2 regions of the Spirillospora sp. CA-128828 genome follow, and region 2 is predicted to be linked to the other one. Evidence: riboswitches for the same ligand, from Rfam matches in the RefSeq annotation. Region 2 holds a riboswitch; the other holds the start of a gene.
What was found. Region 2 has a riboswitch for cyclic di-AMP ahead of ACQPXG_RS07835 (NlpC/P60 family protein). Riboswitches for the same ligand answer to the same signal wherever they lie in the genome.

Region 1 (10,976 bases), 2.2 Mb from region 2:
GGGCCGGTCCCAGCAGGAGCCGCGCGAGCAGCTCGCCCTGCAGTTGCGACCGGAAGATCGGAAGCCGGGCCGGCGCGCGGGCCCGCACATCCCGCAGGAACGCGTGCGCCAGATCACCCTCGCTTGCCCGGCGGCCGAACTCCGCCGCCGATCCGATCGCATTCGAATACATGTTCGAACACTAGGCGTCGGCTATGACACTTCGGTGAGGCCGCTCTGCTCCCAGGAGGCCCCCGCGCATGCGAAAGGCCCGCGACCGGACGGATCCGGCCGCGGGCCTTTGCGCAGGACGTCAGTCCTTGTTGAAGTTGACCGCGCCCTCGATGGGCGGCGGGCTGTCCGGGACGGTGGACGGCTTCGGGACGCCCTTGAACGTGAACTTGGCGTTCTCCGCCGAGTCCGTGTTCTCCGGGTCGAAGCCCTCGGTACCGACGATCACGATCTGCCCGGGCTTGAGCTCGTTGTACAGGATCTTCTCGGACAGGCTGTCCTCGATCTCCCGCTGGATCGTGCGGCGCAGCGGCCGGGCGCCGAGCACCGGGTCGTAGCCGCGCAGCGCCAGCAGGTCCTTGGCCTCCTGCCGCAGCTCGATGCCCATGTCGCGGTCGTGCAGTCGGTCGTCCACCTTGGCGATCATCAGGTCGACGATCTGGATGATCTCCTTCGGGGTGAGCTGGTGGAACACCACCGTGTCGTCGACGCGGTTGAGGAACTCGGGGCGGAAGTGCTGCTTCAGCTCCTCCGACACCTTCGCCTTCATCCGCTCGTACGAGCCCTGCTCGTCGTTCTGCCGGGCGAAGCCCATGGAGACGCCCTTGGAGATGTCCTTGGACCCCAGGTTCGTCGTCATGATGATGACGGTGTTCTTGAAGTCCACGACACGGCCCTGCGCGTCGGTGAGGCGGCCGTCCTCCAGGATCTGGAGCAGCGAGTTGAAGATGTCCTGGTGGGCCTTCTCGATCTCGTCGAACAGGACGACCGAGAACGGCTTGCGGCGGACCTTCTCCGTCAGCTGGCCGCCCTCCTCGTACCCGACGTAGCCGGGCGGGGAGCCGAACAGCCGCGAGACGGTGTGCTTCTCCATGAACTCGGACATGTCGAGCTGGATCAGCGCGTCCTCGTCGCCGAACAGGAACTCGGCGAGCGTCTTGGACAGCTCCGTCTTACCGACGCCGGACGGGCCGGCGAAGATGAACGAGCCGCCGGGACGCTTCGGGTCCTTCAGCCCGGCGCGGGTGCGCCGGATCGACTGGGAGAGCGCCCTGATGGCGTCCTCCTGGCCGATGACGCGCTTGTGGAGCTCGTCCTCCATGCGCAGCAGCCGGGTCGACTCCTCCTCGGTCAGCTTGAAGACCGGGATGCCGGTGGCGGTGGCGAGGACCTCGGCGATCAGCTCGTCGGTGACCTCGGCGACGACGTCCATGTCGCCGGCCTTCCACTCCTTCTCCCGCTGCGCCTTCTGGCCGAGCAGCTGCTTCTCGGAGTCGCGCAGCGCCGCGGCCTTCTCGAAGTCCTGCGCGTCGATCGCGGACTCCTTGTCGCGCCGGACGTCGGCGATCTTCTCGTCGTACTCGCGCAGGTCCGGCGGCGCGGTCATGCGGCGGATGCGCATCCGCGAGCCGGCCTCGTCGATCAGGTCGATCGCCTTGTCGGGCAGGAACCGGTCGCTGATGTAGCGGTCCGCGAGCTGCGCGGCCGCGACCAGCGCGCTGTCGGTGATCGACACGCGGTGGTGCGCCTCGTAGCGGTCCCGCAGGCCCTTGAGGATCTCGATCGTGTGGGACAGCGACGGCTCGGCGACCTGGATCGGCTGGAAGCGGCGCTCCAGCGCGGCGTCCTTCTCCAGGTGCTTGCGGTACTCGTCCAGCGTGGTCGCGCCGATGGTCTGCAGCTCACCGCGCGCCAGCATCGGCTTGAGGATGGACGCGGCGTCGATCGCGCCCTCGGCGGCGCCCGCGCCGACGAGCGTGTGCAGCTCGTCGATGAACAGGATGATGTCGCCGCGGGTGCGGATCTCCTTCAGCACCTTCTTCAGGCGCTCCTCGAAGTCACCGCGGTACCGGGAGCCGGCGACCAGCGCGCCGAGGTCGAGGGTGTAGAGCTGCTTGTCCTTGAGCGTCTCGGGCACCTCGCCCTTGACGATCTTCTGTGCGAGGCCCTCGACGACGGCGGTCTTGCCGACGCCGGGCTCGCCCACGAGGACGGGGTTGTTCTTGGTGCGGCGGGACAGCACCTGCATGACCCGCTCGATCTCCTTGTCCCGGCCGATGACCGGGTCGAGCTTGCTCTCCCGCGCGGCCTGCGTCAGGTTGCGGCCGAACTGGTCGAGCACAAGGGAGGTGGACGGAGCCGCCTCGGTGGGACCGCCGGAGGCGGCCGGCTCCTTGCCCTGGTAACCGTGCAGCAACTGGATGACCTGCTGGCGAACCCTGTTCAGGTCGGCGCCCAGCTTCACCAGGACCTGGGCGGCGACGCCCTCGCCCTCACGGATCAGGCCGAGCAGGATGTGCTCGGTACCGATGTAGTTGTGGCCGAGCTGCAACGCCTCGCGCAGCGACAGCTCAAGGACCTTCTTGGCACGCGGAGTGAACGGGATGTGGCCCGACGGCGCCTGCTGGCCCTGGCCGATGATCTCTTCGACCTGCTGGCGCACGGCCTCAAGGCTGATGCCGAGGCTCTCCAGAGCCTTGGCAGCCACACCCTCACCCTCGTGGATCAGACCCAGGAGGATGTGCTCGGTGCCGATGTAGTTGTGGTTGAGCATCCTGGCCTCTTCCTGAGCCAGGACGACAACGCGCCGCGCGCGGTCGGTGAACCTCTCGAACATCTCGTCGCTCCTCACAGAGCGGTTGGGCAGAGTCCGGAACGTCCGGAACTGTCCTTCCGCATGCTAGCCCGCCCCGAGGAGGCCGCCCGGTGCACTCCCACCAGGAGACGTTCCCCAGCTATGCGCTGTTCAGTCTCATCCAACTACCGCATCGGTGCGTCATGTTCCCGCTACGCCCCAAGCGAACGAGGGGCTTTCCGCAGGTGGGTCAGGGCGCGGGCCGAGAGTGCCGAATGGGATGGAGTTTCCACCCGCGCGGCCTGTGTACCTCACCGCGGACGCGGCGAACCGCACGGGCGCTACGCCACAAGCGAACGGCTCTTCGCATCGATGTTGAACGCCGGCGAATCCAGGGCGCGTCACTGCGAGCAGCGAACGGCCCGTCCCACGAACGGAGACGGGCCGCCGGTGGCCGTGCGGGTCAGTTGGCCGCCTCGTACTGTTCGATCACGTGGGCCGGGATCCGGCCGCGCTCATTGACCTTGATGCCATTGTTCTTGGCCCAGGCGCGGATCTCGGCACTGCGTTCGCGACTGGACGCGCCGCGCTGCCGGCGGCGGCGCGAGACGGTGCCCGCCTTACGGGACTTGTCGACGAACGGCTGCAGCGATTCCCGCAGCTTCGTCGCGTTGGGGCCACTCAGGTCGATCTCGTAGGAGGCGCCGTCGATCGAGAACGCTACGGTCTCGTCCGCCTCGCCACCGTCGAGGTCGTCGACGAGAAGCACCTGAACCTTCTGTGCCATGGGGACAGACCTTTCAGCTGGAGCAAACTTCAATCGGTTGACAAAGATATACCGAGAACTTCGCCGCTGACAATTCCAACGCACCCGATGAACCGGCGCCCGACCCGAAGTCACCTTCCGCCCGTGACCCGGCGTAATCGACCTCGTCGTTTCCGGCGCGACCTGACCGCAGGACGTGGTCGGCGCCGGGCACGGGTTCCATGAATTTCCAACCTCACCGGACACCGCCCGAGTTTTCATGAGTGACCGCTGTCACGGCGCACCGTGCTGACCTGGGCGGGTGTCCGCACATTGACCCGGGTTTGCGGGCGGCGCCGCCGGCACCGCCGATTAACCCTGGCGTAACGGCGGCAACCCCGCCTCCCACCGGTAATGCGCGGGTGGCCCGCGGCACGTGATCAGCGCTCCGACCGGCCGATGTCGACGGATAACCGGGAGCGGGCGGGCCTCGAAATCTGTTGCCGCGTCCGGGGACGAGAAGTCGGCGACCCGCTTCCCCGTGCGGAAGCCGCCCGCCGCCCTTCATCCCGAAAACGGGAGTTTGAGGCACAATCCCACCCCTGCCCCGCTTCTTCAACCTGACGTCCGAGACCCGCGAGCCCGCCCGCTCCCGCCTCCCCTCCCACGGAGAGGGGCATGCTGCGCGAAAGGTCCGTTCGAAGCGCGGCCGTATCCCGCCCGAAGTAAGTCCACCGGTACCTAACAAGCGGCTCTGTAGAAGCCTTGGCAACGGTTCCTCAGCAACTTCCAAAGCGGAGGCGGCGTCCGGGACGAGACACATCCCGGCCTGATTCGGGACCGTAACCGGAACGAGCTGGCATTCGCCGTCAGCGCCCGGGCGTCCGAAACAGAGCGGGCATCTCAGTGAAAAACGTGCATGGCGCACCTGGACGATCCCGGGCCGCGCGGCAGGCCGCCCACCGCAGTGGGCGGTATCAAGATCTCGCGAGCGCCTCCGCGCGCGTCTGAGAGCGCCTCAGAAGGCCGATGAATCGGGACGCGTGCTTTTTACCACGAGGGTCCCGGCCAGCCTGTCATGGATCGCCTGGCGGCGGTTCCCCTCGAACAACATGCCCGCGTTCGCCACCCAGAAGATGCTCGCGAGCACACCGAGAACGGGAATCGGCCGGACCGCGACCGGCAGTGAATAGACGGCGGCGCGGAGAACCGAACGCAGGACGTCCGGGCGCGCGTGCGCGACGGGCGCCTCCGCAGCGGACGTCTCGGCCGCGGACGTCGCGGTCTCCTCCGGCGCGACGGCCGCCACGGGAACGAATCCCGGCACGGAGGTGGGCAGCACCCACGACCCACCGGCCCCCGCGCCATCGGGCTCCACACCCCCGGGTTCCGCGCCACCGGGCTCCGCAGCGCCCTCTGGGACGGCTTGATCGGTCGACTGAGACGCCGTCACGACGACCTCGATGCCGGCGAGGCGCTTGCCGAGCGTCCGGCCCCAGAGAGCGAGCTGAACCGCCTCGTACAGCAGCATGCATCCGGCCACGGCGGGCGGAGCGACGATGTCCACGGTGTGCCCGGACACGAGGGCGCGCACCACGACGATGACGGGCACACCGACGACGAGCGTGTCGGTCACGCGGGCCAGGAGGCGCTGGCCGGGCTCGGCGAGCGATGCCGCCATCGCGGCCCTACTCCGAGTACTCGGAGTACTCGTCATATCCGACCCGCTCGTCGATGACGAGCGTGCCGGCGAAGCGGTCGTGCAGCGCCTGGTGCAGGGGCTGGTCCCAGATCGCCCACAGGTAGGCCATCAGCGCGCCCGCCCAGACCAGCACCATCCCGTACGCGGCGTAGTCCCACACCATCACCGCCAAGACGAGGAAGAAGAAAACGCCGAGCTGGTAGGCGACATGGGTGATTCCAGCGCGCCAGACGGCCTGCGTCGTGGTGAGCGGGCTCCCCACAGGGCGCGCTTGAACGATGCCGAGACCCAGGACGCGCTTACCAAGCGTTCGCCCCCACATGGACAACTGGACTGCCTCGTATATGAAAGGCAGCACGGACAGGACGCAGAACAGGGTGAAGATGATGGGCCAGTTCCACACACCGCCCTCGTCCTCTGTCTTGCTGCCTGGCTTGCCCAGACCGAACGCACCGATCGTCACCGGCAGGACGAGGGCGAAGCCGAAGACCGCGACGAGCGCGTTGTCGATGATCCGGGCGCCCGCCCGCCGGTAGATCGGGGCCAGCGCCAGGTCAGCATCGCCGTAGGAGTCGCCGTAGGAGCCGTACTCGTCGTAGGCGGGTTCATAGGAGGGCTGCCCGCCCCACTGCTGCGTTTGCGGCTCCTGCCTTTGCTGCTGCCACTGTTGCTGGGACGGCTGTTGCTGGGGCTGCTGCCACTGCGAACCTTGGTACGGAGGCGGCGGGCCGTAGGAACCCTGCCCCTGCTGCGGCAGTCGGGGCCGACGGGGCCGCCCGCGGTTGGGGGAATCGCTCATTTGGGTCAGTCCTCCAGGCGAAGCAACATCCGGGTGTTGCCCAACGTATTCGGCTTGACCCGGTCGAGGTCCAAGAACTCTGCCACGCCTTCGTCGTAGGAGCGGAGAAGTTCCTCGTACACCTCAGGCGCCACCGGAGTGCCCAGGATCGGCTGGAAGCCGTGGCGGGCGAAGAACTCCACTTCGAAGGTAAGGCAGAACACCCTTCGCACACCGAGTTCCCGTGCAGTCTCCAGGAGGCGGGTCACGATCCGGTGCCCGATTCCGCGTCCGCCGCAGCCCTTGTCCACGGCGACCGAGCGGACCTCCGCCAGGTCCTCCCACATGATGTGCAGGGCGCCGCAGCCGATGACCCGCCCGGGCGCCCCGTGCTGGAGGTCCTCGGCGACCCAGAACTCCTGGACGTCCTCGTACAGCTTGACCGTCGTCTTCTTCAGCAGGCGTCGTCCCGACCCGTACAGGTCGACGAGCCTGCGGATCTCCTGGACGTCGGCGGTACGGGCACGCCGGATCACGACTTCCACAAACAAACGAGATTATCGAACACCCGCGACTTACCGAAGCCCCGCCCCCACATCCCGTGACCGCACCGCATGAGTGACTAGATAAAAGCAACTAGGCACCAGCATTGCGCGGTGAGTGAGCCGGAGCACGGGACCAGCCGGGACGGACCCGGCGCATCCGTCGTCCAGCATCCTCACGACCTGCAATTTCGCATGTTCTGGTTGGCATCCAATGCGGGTTCCGTTAGTGTCCTTCGCTGACGTCGGCCGACCGCAGCACCGAGGCCGAACCGCCGAGTCCACGGGCCGCAACCAGCGCCCCGGGGAGCCGGGGACCCACTTTCGGAACGTTCGGGGGATCGCCCCCGAGCCGCCGAACCGAAAGGGGTGAATCCGCAGCCGCGTGTGAAGTATTCGCGCGCCCGCGGACGGGCTCCTCCGGCCCGAACCCGTCAGCTAACCCGGTAGGCGGACAAGGAGAGGAGAATTCGTGGAGCGATCGCGGACTGCTTCCCGTTCACGATTCCGCGGCCGCGCGGCCACCCTGGCCGGCGCGTTCATCGTTCTTTCAGCGGCCCCCCACGCGATCGCACCGCACACGATCGCCGTCGCGCACGCCGACCCCGAGCCGTCCACCAAGGAGCTCAGGTCCAAGGCCCTCAAGCTCGCCGACCAGCTGGAGCAGCTCACCGAGCAGTACAACGGGCTGAAGGTCAAGCTCGCGCAGTCGCAGCGCGCGGCCAAGGTCGCCACCGAGAACGCCAAGCGGCAGGAGAAGTCGCTGGAGGCGATCCGGCAGAAGGTCGGCTCGCTCGCCGCGACGAGCTACATGCAGGGCGGCTCCGACCCCACGGTCTCCTTCGTCGCCTCGCAGGACCCGCAGGCCATCCTCGACCAGGCCGCCACCCTCCACTACTTCGCCAAGCAGGACAGCACCCAGGTACTCGGCCTGATGCAGGCCATGCAGTCCGCGCAGCGGGCGCGCAAGTCCGCCGAGGCGCGCGCCTCGCAGGTGAAGGACCTGCGGACGCAGCTGGAGTCGCAGCGCAAGAAGGTCACCGACACCTACGAGAAGGTCCGCGGCAAGCTCGTCGACAAGGACCCCACCCAGCTCACCAAGCTTCCCGTCATCGGCACCGGCAAGGCGGCGCAGGCGCTCCGGTACGCGATGGGCAAGATCGGCCGCCCGTACGTGTGGGGCGCCGCCGGGCCGACCACCTTCGACTGCTCCGGCCTGACGATGTGGGCCTACAAGCAGGTCGGCATCAATCTGCCGCACTACACCGGCAGCCAGTGGAACGCCGGCACGCACGTGTCGCGCAGCGAGCTCCAGCCGGGCGACCTCGTGTTCTTCTACTCCGACCTCCACCACATGGGCATGTACGTCGGCGACGGCAAGATGCTGCACGCGCCGCAGACCGGCGACGTCGTGAAGATCGCTCCGATGGCCGGGCGACCCTTCGCCGGCGGCGTGCGCGTGGCCTGACCCCCGGACCTCCACCGGACGCGTGCAATCGTCTCGACCGCCCATGCCGAGCGACCGGGGCCGGGTGCGCCGTCCTGAGCACGTCCGTCCTGAGCGCCCGGATGACCAGGATCTCCGACCCGAATGCCGTCCGCGGCGACGCCCCCTGCAGGGACCTACCTGTCAGGTTGCCGGCGCCGCCGCTGCGGGGTCGGACGGGATTCGGATGAGCCGCCTGGTTCTCCAATGACGCCCGCCCGTCCCCTGGCGAGCGTCGGGGGTGTCACAGCTAGATGAGCTGCCTTCGGGCCGCCCACACCACGGCCTCGATAGGGGTGTTGACCTCCAGCCGGTCGCAGATCGTCCGCAACCGGCGCCGCAAGGTCCGGGCGCTCAATTCCAGCTTGCGTGCCGCCACATCGGCGGTGACACCGCTGGCGATCTGGGCGAGCAGCCGGATCTCCTCCTCGTTCAGCCCGAAATCGTCGGTGCCACGACGTGCGAGTGTGGCTGTTTCCACTCCGTCCTCCCTCGTCCGAGGTGATGACCGCGGGGATGCAGCCGTCCGCTGCACAGGCACGGGGTTGGCCTTGATCTGTACGCGCGTTGGGTTGCCGGGTCCGGAGCCCTCCGGACTTAGATCATCGGGTTCCTTTTCTGTCTCGCGAGCTTGGCCGGAGGTGGCCGCATGGCCGATTGCAGGGGTGTACGGGGGAACTCCGGGTGACGATTCAGGCGTTGGCCTGCCGAGGGAGACGGGATGAGGTCGCCAGCCATCCGCACCCGCCCCTTCTCGCCGGACCCGCCGATCTCGCAGTGAACGAAGATCGTGAATCGTTTCAAGCTACGCTTCGGCTCGGAACGCTAGGCGGCCGGATCCGGCCCGTCAAGCGCCATTCAACGGCAATATGCGGCCGATTGGTCACAATGCGTGACAGTGCATTCGGCGCCACAACATGCAAAACTCCACTACCTGGGAAAACGCCCCTGGGCCGGGACGAGGAGCAAGTTGCCACAGACCAGTATTCGTGAGGTCGCGAGGCGGGCTGGAGTCTCAGTTGGGACCGTTTCGAATGTCCTAAACCGGCCAGATCTCGTGGCCGAAGCTACCCGTGACCGGGTTCGCGCGGCGATCGAGGAGCTCGGATTCGTCCGCAACGAGTCCGCGCGCCGGCTCCGCAGGGGGCCGGAACGCACCGCGGGCGAGTTCGGCGATCAGCCGCGCCGGGCCTTCGGCGTCGTCGTCGAGGACCTGACCAATCCGTACGCGACCGACGTCGCGTACGGCGCCGAGGCGGCGCTCAACGCGGCGGGCCACGACGCCCTGTGGTTCTCCAGCGACCATTCCGCCGCCAAGGAGCGCCGTTCGCTGGAACTCCTGCAAGAGCAGCGCGCCGCCGGGGTCCTGATCATCCCGGTCGGGCTGGGCGCCCGCGACATCTCCCGGCTCCGTGCCGCGGGCATGAGCGTGGTGCTGATCGACCGGGACGCGTCCGACGCCTGCTCCGCCCAGGTCGACCACGTCGCGGGCGGTGAGATCGCCGCAGCGCACCTGCTCGGCATCGGCCGCCGGCGGATCGCCTTCGTGACCGGCGTTCCGGAGCCGCAGTCCTGCGTGGAGCGCCGCGCCGGAGCCGCCCGCACGATCGCCGAGGCGGGTCTCGGCAAGCCCTCGACCGTGATCCGGGACGGCCTGAACCCGACCGCGGGCCAGGCGGCGGCGCACCAGATCATGGCGATGTCGCCGCGGCCGGACGGCGTGTTCTGCGCCAACGACCTGCTGGCCATCGGCCTGATCAACGAACTGACCCGGCTCGGCGTCCGCGTCCCCGAGGACATCGCCGTGATCGGCTACGACGACATCGAGCTGGCCGCGAGCGCCGCCGTCCCGCTGACCACGATCCGGCAGCCGCGCCGCGAGCTCGGCTGGGAGGCAGCCGAGCTGGCGATGGCCGAGATGAGCGAGGGCGAGTCGCACCAGCACCGGCAGGTCGTCCAGCGGCCCGATCTCGTGATCCGGGAGAGCGCCTAGCGGTTCGGTCCGCCGACGCTATTGACAGTCCGTCTGAGATTCGGGTGCCCTGGGGACATGGCCGATGGGACGGGACAGGCGGGTGCGGCGGCGGTTCTCGGGTTCGATCCGGGCGATCCCGCTTTCCGGGCCGACCCGTACGCGCATTACCGAACGCTCGCGGCGGACGGGCGGAGCCTGACGCGGACGGACGTCGGGCTGCGCGTCACCACGTCCTACGAACTGAGCGAGCGGGTGCTGCGCGACCCGCGGTTCGGGCACCGTCCGGAGGGCGGCGAGCCGTGGCGCGGCTCGGTGGCGCGGAACCGGTCGTTCCTGACCATGGATCCGCCGGATCACACCCGGCTGCGGCGGCTCGTCAGCAAGGCGTTCACGCCCCGCCTCGTGGAGAGGCTCCGGCCCCGCGTCGAGGAGCTCGTCGACGAACTGCTGGAGGACGTCTCCGGCGAGGTCGACCTGATCGCCACCCTGGCGTATCCGCTCCCCGTCATCGTGATCAGCGAGATGCTCGGCGTCCCGCCCGAGGACCGCGACCTGTTCAAGGTCTGGTCGGACAGCCTCGCACGCGGACTCGACCCCGACTTCCTGCTGCCGGAGGCCGAGATCGCGCAGCGAGAGGCGGCCCGCGCGCAATTCGGGGCGTACTTCCAGGAACTGGCCGCGAAGCGCCGCGCCGAGCCGCAGGACGACCTCCTGAGCGCGCTTGTGAGCGTCTCTGACGGCCAAGATGCCCTCACGGAGGAGGAACTACTCGCCACGTGCGTCCTGCTGCTCGTAGCGGGACATGAGACGACCGTGAACCTCATCGGGAACGGCGCGTTGGCGCTGCTTCGCGACCCCGGCCAATTGGCACTGTTCAGGGAGCGGCCCGGGAACGTACAAGCGGCCGTGGAGGAACTGCTGCGCTACGACCCGCCGGTCCAGCTCACGCTGCGATCGGCCTTG
Region 2 (10,976 bases):
GCCCGCCGGCGTCGGCGCGCGGCAAGGGGCTGCTCGACCCCGCGCAGCTGCTCAGGTCGCTGCCGGACGCGTGCCGCAAGCTCGATCCGCGCACGCTGTGGCGCAACCCGGTCATGTTCATCGTCGAGATCGGCGCCGTGTGGACGACCGTCCTCGCGGTCCTGCACCCGAGTGTGTTCGGGTGGCTGATCGTCGGCTGGCTCTGGCTCACCGTGATCTTCGCGAACCTGGCCGAGGCGGTCGCGGAGGGGCGCGGCAAGGCGCAGGCCGACTCGCTGCGCAGGGCCAAGACCGACGCGGTCGCGCGCCGGCTGACCGGCTGGCGGCCCGGCCTACTGGACGCAGTCGAAGAGCGGGTGCCGGCGCCCGAACTGCGCCGCGGCGACCTCGTGGTCGTGGAGGCCGGCGGCATCGTCCCGGGCGACGGCGACGTGGTCGAGGGAATCGCCAGCGTGGACGAGTCGGCGATCACCGGCGAGTCGGCACCGGTGATCCGCGAGTCGGGCGGCGACCGGTCCGCGGTGACCGGCGGGACGCGGGTGCTGTCCGACCGGATCGTCATCGAGATCACCCAGGAGCCGGGCCGGTCGTTCGTCGACCGGATGATCGCGCTCGTCGAGGGCGCGAGCCGGCAGAAGACGCCGAACGAGATCGCGCTCAACATCCTGCTCGCCGCGCTCACGATCGTGTTCCTGCTGGCGGTCGCGACGCTGCAGCCGATGGCGATCTACGCCAAGGACGTCAACCCGGGCGTTCCGGACTCCCTCGCCCTCGACGCGCACGGCGTCACCGGGATCGTGCTGGTGTCGCTGCTGGTCTGCCTCATCCCGACGACGATCGGGGCGCTGCTGTCGGCGATCGGCATCGCCGGGATGGACCGGCTCGTCCAGCGCAACGTCCTCGCGATGAGCGGACGCGCGGTCGAGGCGGCCGGCGACGTCGACACGCTGCTGCTCGACAAGACCGGCACGATCACGCTCGGCAACCGGCAGGCGGCCGGGTTCGTCCCGGTCGAGGGCACGGCGGAGGACGAGCTGGCCGACGCGGCGCAGCTGTCCAGCCTCGCCGACGAGACCCCGGAGGGGCGGTCGGTCGTCGTGTTCGCCAAGCAGCGCTACGGACTGCGGGAACGCACGCCGGGCGAGCTGACCCACGCGACCTGGGTGCCGTTCAGCGCGCAGACCCGGATGAGCGGCGTCGACCTCGACGACCCCAAGAGGATGCTGCGCAAGGGCGCGGCCGCCGCGGTCGCCGAATGGGTGCGGGGGCACGGCGGCGACGTCCCGTCCGACCTGGGCCGGATCGTGGACGGCATCTCGGCGTCGGGCGGCACCCCGCTCGTCGTCGGCGAACGTGCCGACGGCGCCGCGCGCGTCCTCGGCGTCGTCCATCTGAAGGACGTGGTGAAGGACGGGATGCGGGAGCGGTTCGACGAGATGCGCCGGATGGGCATCCGCACCGTGATGATCACCGGCGACAACCCGCTGACCGCCAGGGCGATCGCGGACGAGGCGGGGGTGGACGACTTCCTCGCCGAGGCCAGGCCGGAGGACAAGCTCGCGCTGATCAGGCGGGAGCAGGACGGCGGCCGGCTCGTCGCGATGACCGGGGACGGCACCAACGACGCGCCCGCGCTCGCGCAGGCCGACGTCGGGGTGGCGATGAACACCGGCACGTCCGCCGCCAAGGAGGCGGGCAACATGGTCGACCTCGACTCCGACCCGACCAAGCTCATCGAGATCGTGGAGATCGGCAAGCAGCTGCTCATCACGCGGGGCGCGCTGACCACGTTCTCGATCGCCAACGACATCGCCAAGTACTTCGCGATCATCCCGGCGCTGTTCGCGGGCCTGTATCCGGGGCTCGACGCGCTGAACATCATGCGGCTGCACAGCCCGCAGTCGGCGATCCTGTCCGCGGTCGTGTTCAACGCGCTGGTGATCGTCGCGCTGATCCCGCTGGCGCTGCGCGGGGTGTCCTACCGGCCCGGCGGCGCGTCCCGGCTGCTGTCGCGCAACCTCGCCGTCTACGGGCTCGGCGGCCTCGTCGCGCCGTTCGCCGGCATCAAGATCATCGACCTGTTCGTTCAGTTCCTTCCGGGGATGTCCTGATATGCGCTATCCCAGTTGGCTCCGGGTGCACCTGGCCGCCGTGCGGGCCCTGCTCGTCCTGACCGTGGTGCTCGGCCTCGTCTACCCGCTGGCCGTCTACGCGGCCGGACGACTGCCCGGCCTGGAGAGCCGCGCCGACGGTTCCCTCGTCACGATCGGCGGCCGGACGGTCGGCAGCGAGCTGATCGGCCAGTCGTTCACCGGCCCGGACGGGCGGCCGCTCAGGCAGTACTTCCAGAGCCGTCCGTCCAGCGGCGAGTACGACCCGGCGGCGTCCGGGGCGAGCAACCTCGGGCCGGAGAACGTCGTCGACACGCTGCCCGACCCGAAGGCCGGCGTGGAGGGCGTGCAAAGCCTGCTCACCCAGGTCTGCGCGCGCAGCAAGGCCGTCGGCGAGCTCAACGGCGTGAGCGGCGCGCGGCCGTTCTGCACACGGGGCGGTCTCGGCGCCGTGCTGGCGGTCTTCGGGAGCCGCGCCGCGGACGGAACCGTCCCGCATCCCACCCGGGTCGTCAGCCTCAACGAGGAGGCGGGCGTGGTGAAGGCGCCGTTCGTCGCGTCCTACAAGGGAGTGCGCGTCGAGCTCGCCCGCCCCGGCGAGGACTACGCCAAGGGCCTCGTCGTGCCGGTCCGCGGTGACGCCCCCGCCGAGCCGGCTGTCCCGCCGGACGCCGTGACCGCCAGCGGCAGCGGCCTGGACCCGGACATCTCCCCGGCCTACGCCGCCATCCAGGTCAAGCGCGTGGCCCAGGCCCGCGGGATCGCGCCGGCGCAGGTCGAGCGGCTGATCCGGCGACAGGGCAGGGCCCTCGGCTTCATGGGCGAACCGGCCGTCAACGTGCTCAAGCTCAACCTTGCTTTGGACCGCGCCTACCCGGTACGTCAGGGCTGATACCGGTACCCCATCCCCGGCTCCGTCAGCAGGTGCCGGGGATGGGACGGGTCGCTTTCGAGCTTCCGCCGCAGCTGCGCCATGTACTGGCGCAGGTAGTGCGTCTCGCTCTTGTAGGCCGGACCCCACACCGTGGTGAGGAGCTGCTGCTGCGCGACGAGCTTGCCCGGGTTGCGAAGCAGGACGTCCAGCAGCCGCCATTCGGTGGGCGTCAGATGAACGCCGCCCGTCACTGTCTTCGCGGCCAGATCGACCGTGTGCCCGCCCACCTGGACGGGCACGACCGACTCGGCGGACGAGATCCGGCGGCTCACGGCACGGATCCGCGCGACCAGCTCCTCGATGTCGAACGGCTTGGTCACGTAGTCGTCGGCGCCCGCCTCCAGCGCCTCCACCTTGTCGCGGCTGCCCGCCCGCCCCGACAGCACGATGATCGGGACCTCCGTCCAGCCGCGCAGCCCGTAGATGACCTCGATGCCCTCCAGATCGGGCAGGCCGAGGTCCAGGACGACGAGGTCGGGACGCCACGAGCCGGCCCGGCGCAGCGCGCCCGTGCCGTCGGCGGCGACCTCCACCTCGTAGCCGCGGGCGCGCAGGTTGATCCGCAGCGCCCGGAGCAGCTGGGGTTCGTCATCGACCACGAGGACCCGCGTCATCGGGCTTCCTTCCGCCGGTGGAGTGGACGGGCAGAGAAACGATCATCGTGAGGCCGCCGCCCGGGGTGTCCTCGGGGATCAGCTCGCCGCCCATCGCCTCGGTCAGCCCGCGGGCCAGCGCCAGCCCGAGCCCGACGCCCGTGTGGTTGTCGCGGTCGCCGAGCCGCTGGAACGGCAGGAACGCCCGCTCCCTCTCACGGGGCGGAATGCCCGGGCCGCGGTCGGCGATCCGCAGCTCGACCCGGTCGCGGATCGGGCTCGCGGTGATCAGGACGGGCCCGCCAGGCGGGCTGTGCCGGAGCGCGTTGGCGATGAGGTTGACCAGGACGCGCTCCAGCAGGGCCGGGTCCGCTTCGACCTCGGGCAGGTCGGTGTCCAGCAGCACCGAGACGTCGCCGGCGCCCAGGTCGTCCAGTGCGCGGGGCACCACCTCGTCCAGCGCCAGGGGGCGGGCGGCGATGCCGAGGACGCCCGCCTGCAGCCGGCTCATGTCGAGCAGGTTCGCGACCAGCCGGTCGAGCCGGTCGAGGGACTGCCGGGCGGTGTCGAGCAGCTCGGCGCGTTCCTCGTCCGTCCAGGCGATCGAGGTGCTGCTCAGGCTGTCGGTCGCGGCCTTCGCCGACGCCAGCGGTGTGCGCAGGTCGTGGCTGACCGCGTTGAGCAGGGCGGTGCGCATCCGGTCGGCGGCCTCCAGCGGGCGCGCCTTCTCCGCCTCCGCCCGCAGCCGCTGCTGCCGCAGCGCTCCCGCCGCCTGCACCGCGAACGCCTCCAGGACGCGCCGGTCACCGGCGGGCATCGGACGCCCCCGGATCGCCAGCGTCAGGTCGTCCCCGACCGGGATCTCGGCGTCGCCCTCGCCGGGCGTGGCGCAGGGACGGCCGCCGACGGTCGCGACGATCCGCCAGCCCTCATCCGCCGCGGGACGTTCCAGCAGTGTGACCGACGTGAGCCCGAACGTCTCGCGGAGCCGGCGCAGCACCGCGTCCAGCGCGTGCTCACCGCGCAGGACGTCGCCGGCCAGCGTGGACAGCACCTCCGCCTCCGCGCCGAGCCGGGCCGCCTCCCGCGACCTTCGCGCGGCACGGTCCACCACGATGCTGACCCCGACCCCGACCAGGACGAACACCGCCAGCGCGATCAGGTTCTCCTGCTCGGCGATGGTCAGCTTGTGCACCGGCGGCGTGAAGTACCAGTTGAGCAGCAGGAACCCGACGACCGCCGTGACGAGCGCGGGCCACATGCCGCCGACCAGCGCGATCGCGACCACCGCCGCCAGGAAGAACAGGATGTCGGACGGCAGCGTGATCGCCGGGCGCGCCGCCAGCAGCCCGTACGTCAGCAGCGGCAGCCCGAACAGGGCGAGCAGGAATCCGCTGAGCCGGCGGCTCACCGACACTCCCTGCTCCCGGCCGGGCCGCGGCACCCCACGCCGCGCCTGGTCGTGCGTGACCATGTGCACGTCGATCGAGCCGGACCGCGCCGTCGTCGTCACCCCGATGCCCGGGCGCAGCAGCTGCGCGAACCGGCCGCGCCGCGACACCCCGAGGACGAGCTGGGTCGCGTTCACGCCGCGCGCGAAGTCCAGCAGCGCCCGCGGCACGTCGTCGCCGACGACCTGGTGGTAGGTGCCGCCGAGGCCCTCCACGATCTGCCGCTGCCGGGCCAGGTCCTTCGGCCGCGCCCCGGTCAGGCCGTCCCCGCGCGCCACGTGGACGGCGAGCAGGTCCGAGCCCTTCGACCGCGCGGCGATGCGGGTGGCCCGGCGCAGCAGCGTGGCGCCCTCGGGGCCGCCGGTCAGCGCGACGACGATCCGCTCGCGCGCCTCCCACGTCCCGACGATGCCGTGGTCGGCGCGGTAACGGTCGAGCTGTTCGTCCACCTTGCCGGCCAGCCACAGCAGCGCCAGCTCCCGCAGCGCCGTCAGGTTGCCGACCCGGAAGTAGTTGGACAGCGCCGCATCGACCTTCTCCGGCCGGTAGACGTTGCCGTGCGCCATCCGCCGGCGCAGCGCCTCCGGCGCCATGTCGACGAGCTCCACCTGGTCGGCGCGGCGGACCACCTCGTCGGGCAGCGTCTCCCGCTGCGCGACCCCGGTGATCTGCTCCACGACGTCGTTGACCGACTCCAGATGCTGGATGTTCAGGGTCGAGATGACGTCGATGCCGGCGTCCAGGATGTCGTCGACGTCCTGCCACCGCTTGGCATGCCCGCCGCCCGGGACGTTCGTGTGGGCCAGCTCGTCCACGAGGACGACCGCCGGGGCGCGGGCGATCACCGCGGCCGTGTCCAGCTCGGTGAACTCCGTCTCCCGGTAGGTCAGCCTCCGGCGCGGGACGATCTCCAGCCCGTCCAGCAGCGCCTCGGTGCGCGGCCGGTCATGCGTCTCGACATATCCCACGACCACATCGGTGCCCCGCTCGCACCGCCGGCGCGCCTCCGAGAGCATCGCGTACGTCTTCCCGACACCGGGGGCGGCCCCCAGGTAGACGCGGAGCTGCCCCCTGGCCATGCTCCCCATCCTTCCAGCCCGAGCCCCCGCCCCTTCGGCGGCGTCTCACCGAGACAACCTCGGCCCGGCGGCCGCCGATCCCGTCTTGACGGACTCCATACGCCCGCGCCCTCACCTTTCACGGCTTCCATATGCGCGGCGAGGGCGGCATGGGAGAACGCCCGGCCGGGAGGCCCCGGCCGGGCGTGTCTCACCGTCTCCTCAGAGGTTCGTCGGCCGGTAGGCCTTGTACTCGCTGTCGGACGACACGCCGTAGTCGCGCGTGCGGTGGTCGGTGCCGTAGTGGCCACGCTGCTCGTACGCCCAGTAGGACGTGTGCTTGCTGTCGGTCCACTTCTCGAAGATGACCACGTGCCGGGTCGTGTTGGTCCCGAGCGCGTCCATCACGAGGTCGCCCTTCTTCAGCTCGGACATCTGGATGCGCTCGGTGTACCTCGATGACGTCAGCCCGACGGTGTTGAGGCCGGGCTTGGAAAGGCCCAGCGCCATTGAAACGAAGCCCGAGCAGTCCGTGCGGTATCCGTTGTGAGTGCTCGTCTGGCTGTAAGGGATCCTCTGGTCGGTGTGCGGGTGCCAGGTCTTGGCCCGGGCTATCACTTTGGAGCGGCTGCTCCCTGAATCATCCGTGGCCTTCGCGTCCGCGCGGCTGTCGCTCGATGCGTGTGCCGACTTCTTTGCGTGCGTCCGCTTCACGGGAAGCGTCGCCACGGCGGCGGTCACCTTGTCGCCGCCGTCCGAACCGGACGACAGGATCGACGCGTGCGCCGCCGTCGTCGCCGCCACGCCCACGAAGGCGAGGCCCACGAGGGCGCCGGTGGCGCTGGGGTTCAGACGCAGAGGTCTACGGCTCTTGCTGTGCTTGCCTTTCAAGGGGGACTCCTTCTTCCAAGCCGCCTACCGGGTTAGCTGACGGGTTCGGACGTGGAAGTCGCCCTACGGCCTGAGAACAGGCCGATTCACCCCAGTGCGGGACTGCCTGGAGTCCGGCACGCTGGGTCCCCGGCTCCGCGCGATGGCGGACTCGGCGTTTGCCGCTGCGATCCGTGGGCGCTGGGCCCGGCCACGGGACCTGTGTCCCGTGCGCGAAAGAGCGGCGCTGATGGTTATGGGTGCGCGGCCGCGTCGGGGCCGCGTGCTGGGAACACCTGCGGGCGCTCGCTCAGACCTGCACGCGTGGCGTGCGCATGGTCGGCCGGCGGTGCCGGATGAGGCGTTCGTGCCCCATGGGGCACATAACACGGAAGTGCCTGGCGAGCACCTTGATGGGACGACAAGCTACATGGACCACCAAAGGAAGGCAAACTCCCCCAAAATCACGAACCGCCCAGCTCAGCGCGTCGGTGTCCGGCCGAGCACCGGCCGAAGCATGATCGACATTTCCCGTCCGTCGCGGTAATGATCTTGTATAGATCGCCCCAAGGTGATCGTCCGACATCGACGGAGAGGGCATCCGATGGCGATTCCCAGGTCCGCGCACCGGCTTCCGCTGGCGGTGGCCGCGGCCGGCGCGACGACGCTCGGGCTGTTCGCGCCCGCGGCGGCGGCCGACGTCCGGTACGAGCCCGGTTCATCCGGCCTCGGCGACTCCTACTTCCCCGACCTCGGCAACGGCGGGTACGACGTCGAGCGGTACCACCTGAAGACCGCGTACGACCCCGCCACCGACCGGCTCACCGGCACGACCACCATCACGGCCACCGCCACCCAGAACCTGTCCCGGTTCAACCTCGACTTCTACAAGATGAACGTCCGGTCGGTGCGCGTGAACGGCCACAAGGCATCGTTCGAGCGCACGGGCGAGCGTGAACTGGAGATCACGCCGCGGAAGGGGCTGCGGAAGCTGAGGTCGTTCGGCGTGACCGTCCGGTACGACGGTGTGCCCCAGCCGCTGAGCGGCCCGGTCGTCTTCGACCTGCCGTACGGATTCCTGGCGACCAAGGACGGCGCCACGGTCATGGGCGAACCCAACGGGGCGTCCACCTGGTTCCCGGCCAACGACCATCCGACCGACAAGGCGCTGTTCACGGTCGAGACGACCGTGCCGCACGGCCTCAAGGCGATCTCCAACGGCCGCCTCCTCCGGCAGCGGACCGCCGGCGGCAAGGACACCTTCCTGTGGCGGGAGGACCGCCCGATGGCGACGTACCTGGTGACCAACTCGATCGGGCGGTTCAACGTCTCCACGACCACGACCCCCAAGGGCGTCCCGCAGCTCGACGCGGTCGACCCGGAGGTGGCGTCGGACCCCAACTCGCTCGACACCCCGCGCAACACCACGCGGGTGACCGACGAACTGGCCGGCTACATCGGCGCCTACCCGTTCACCAGCACCGGGTCCATCGTCGAGAACGACTCCGGCCCGCCGCTGAACCTCGAGAACGCGCTGGAGACCCAGACACGGCCGACCTACCAGAGCCCGCCCGTCGAGAAGGGCGTGGCCCACGAGATCAGCCACCAGTGGTTCGGCGACAGCGTCTCCGTGCGCCGCTGGAAGGACGTCTGGCTGAACGAGGGCTTCGCGAAGTGGGTCGAGTGGTACTGGGCCGAGCGGCACGGCGGCCAGTCCGCGCAGCTCTCCTTCCAGCAGTCCTACGACGACCCGCCGCCCATCCAGCCGGACCGGCCCCCGTTCTGGGACGTCGTGATCGCCGACCCCACCCGCGACCAGATGTTCCACCGCGCGATGTACTTCCGCGGCGCGATGACGCTCCAGGCGCTCCGCCACAAGATCGGTGACGAGCGGTTCCTGCGGCTGGTCCGCACCTGGGTGGCGACCAAGAAGTACGGCAACGCGTCCACCGAGGACTTCGAGGCACTGGCCGAGCAGGTCTCCGGGCAGGACCTCGGCGCGTTCTTCAGGGTCTGGCTCCACGCACCGGGCAAACCCACCGCCTGGTGACCGCCGGGGCCGATTGATTATTGACGGAACTTCTGAGCTACGTCATAGTTTTGTAGCATGATCGCCGCTCCCCCGCGGGCGACGGCGGTCGTCGCGCCGTCGGCGAAGGAGTCCCCGTGAGAAGAGCCCCTTTCAGCGCCGTCGCGGCGGCGATCCTGCTGGCCTCGGCGATGGCGGCTCCCGCCGTCGCCGGGCCGGCGGGCGCGCCCCTCCGGGACGGCGCTCCCGCCGTGACCGTGGCCGATCCGGAATCCGCCTGCGCCGCCATGCGCGGCACCACCGTCCCCGCCGGCAGGATCGGCACGCCCGGGATGCTCCGGGCCGACGCCACGGTGACCTCGGCCGTCTACCAGAACGCGTCCGACGCGGTCCTCAGCGCGAACGGGCAGCCCGCACGCAACGCCGCCAACTCCTCGGCTGTCGTGACGCCGGCCAAGCCGGCCCACTGCAGGCTGACCGGGAACATCGCGCCGGTGACCAAGAGCGCGCAGCCGATCGGGTTCGAGGTGAACCTGCCGACCGAGTGGAACGGCTCGTCCACCCAGTTCGGCGGGGGAGGGTTCAACGGACGCCTGACCGACGCGGCCGGATACATCAGCAGCGACATCAACGCCGGCGACGTCCTCACCCCGCTGAAGCGCGGCTACATGACCGTGGGCACCGACTCCGGCCACCTCATCACCGCAAGCCCGCGCTACGACTCACCCGACCCCGTCGAGCGGGCGGGCGCGACCTTCGACTTCGCGCTCGATCCGGAGATGTTCCGCAACTTCGCCACCGACGCCTACAAGAAGGTCCACGACGTGGGGGAGGAGATCGCCAAGGGCTACTACGGCGAACGTCCCCGCAAACGGTTCTGGGTCGGCGGTTCCGAGGGAGGACGCGAGGGCCTGCTCATGGCGCAGCGATTCCCGGAAGACATCGACGGTGTCTTCGCACGCGTGCCGGTCATCGGATGGACCGGGCTGTTCAGCAACTTCATCGCCACCCTCCAGGCCGTCGAGCGCAACGGGAAGGCGGGCGGCTTCACCGCCGCCGACATCGGCCTGCTGGGACGCACGTCCGCGCGTGCCTGCGACGCGCGCGACGGCATCGCCGACGCCGTCCTCAGCGACTACCGCGGCTGCCAGGCCAAGGTCCTCAAGGCCGTGCGCGCCCTGAAATGCGCCGGGGCGCCACGGCCGGGCAGCTGCCTCTCCGCCGCGCAACTCAACGTCGTCGACACGGTGTTCACTCGGCTCGACCTCGGGTTCAGGCTGCCAAGCGGCCTGGACCACTACCCGGGGTTCCTGTTCGGGGGAGAACCCTGGTCCCTGGCATCGAAGGTCGGCGACAACCCCTCTCTCGACTACGGCGACACCGGATACCCCAGATACGCCGAGTACGGCGTCGGCGCCGCCAAGTTCGTGTTCGGCCGCGACCCCGGCCTGGACGTGGTGAACGGCTTCGACCGGACCGAGTACCGGCAACGCATGGCGCAGGTCTCGACGATGATGGACACGCTCGACCCCGACCTGTCGACCTTCGACAAGCGCGGCGGCAAGCTCATCGTCCTGGAGTGCACCGCCGACTACGCCCAGAGCGCGGCGATGGGAATGAAGTACTACGACTCGGTGGTCTCGACCATGGGCAAGGCGACGACCGGCGGGTTCATGCGACTGTACGTTTCACCAGGCACCGACCACGGCTGCGGCGGAAGCATCGACCCCGCCACCCTCGACGCCGGCGGCAAGACCCCCTACGGAGTCGGCACCAGCGCCGGGACCGTCAACGGAGTGCCGCGCAACGTCGACTGGTTCGGCGTCCTGGAGAACTGGACACTGAACGGCAGGGCACCGGGAAGCTCGGTGACGGCCACCGCCAACCACTATGCGCCGCCGTTCGAGGTGCTGGCCGCCAAGCCCGTCTG

Region 1: linked by a shared signal. The riboswitch ahead of ACQPXG_RS43095 (NlpC/P60 family protein) and the one ahead of ACQPXG_RS07835 (NlpC/P60 family protein) in region 2 are both predicted to bind cyclic di-AMP.

What each region holds. Positions count from the first base shown of each region.
Region 1 covers NZ_CP191986.1:8,969,342-8,980,317, forward strand. Annotated here, with positions in the region: gene ACQPXG_RS43065 (hypothetical protein) at 1-172, opposite strand, end outside; gene ACQPXG_RS43070 (ATP-dependent Clp protease ATP-binding subunit) at 293-2,827, opposite strand; gene ACQPXG_RS43075 (histone-like nucleoid-structuring protein Lsr2) at 3,249-3,572, opposite strand; gene ACQPXG_RS43080 (RDD family protein) at 4,549-5,211, opposite strand; gene ACQPXG_RS43085 (RDD family protein) at 5,219-6,031, opposite strand; gene ACQPXG_RS43090 (amino-acid N-acetyltransferase) at 6,037-6,555, opposite strand; cyclic di-AMP (ydaO/yuaA leader) riboswitch at 6,816-7,021, shown strand; gene ACQPXG_RS43095 (NlpC/P60 family protein) at 7,025-8,020, shown strand; gene ACQPXG_RS43100 (LuxR family transcriptional regulator) at 8,289-8,519, opposite strand; gene ACQPXG_RS43105 (LacI family DNA-binding transcriptional regulator) at 8,937-10,031, shown strand; gene ACQPXG_RS43110 (cytochrome P450) at 10,089-10,976, shown strand, end outside.
Region 2 covers NZ_CP191986.1:1,523,717-1,534,692, forward strand. Annotated here, with positions in the region: gene kdpB (potassium-transporting ATPase subunit KdpB) at 1-2,111, shown strand, start outside; gene ACQPXG_RS07820 (potassium-transporting ATPase subunit C) at 2,113-3,003, shown strand; gene ACQPXG_RS07825 (response regulator) at 2,994-3,659, opposite strand; gene ACQPXG_RS07830 (DUF4118 domain-containing protein) at 3,634-6,168, opposite strand; gene ACQPXG_RS07835 (NlpC/P60 family protein) at 6,370-7,038, opposite strand; cyclic di-AMP (ydaO/yuaA leader) riboswitch at 7,046-7,205, opposite strand; gene ACQPXG_RS07840 (M1 family metallopeptidase) at 7,622-9,067, shown strand; gene ACQPXG_RS07845 (tannase/feruloyl esterase family alpha/beta hydrolase) at 9,184-10,976, shown strand, end outside.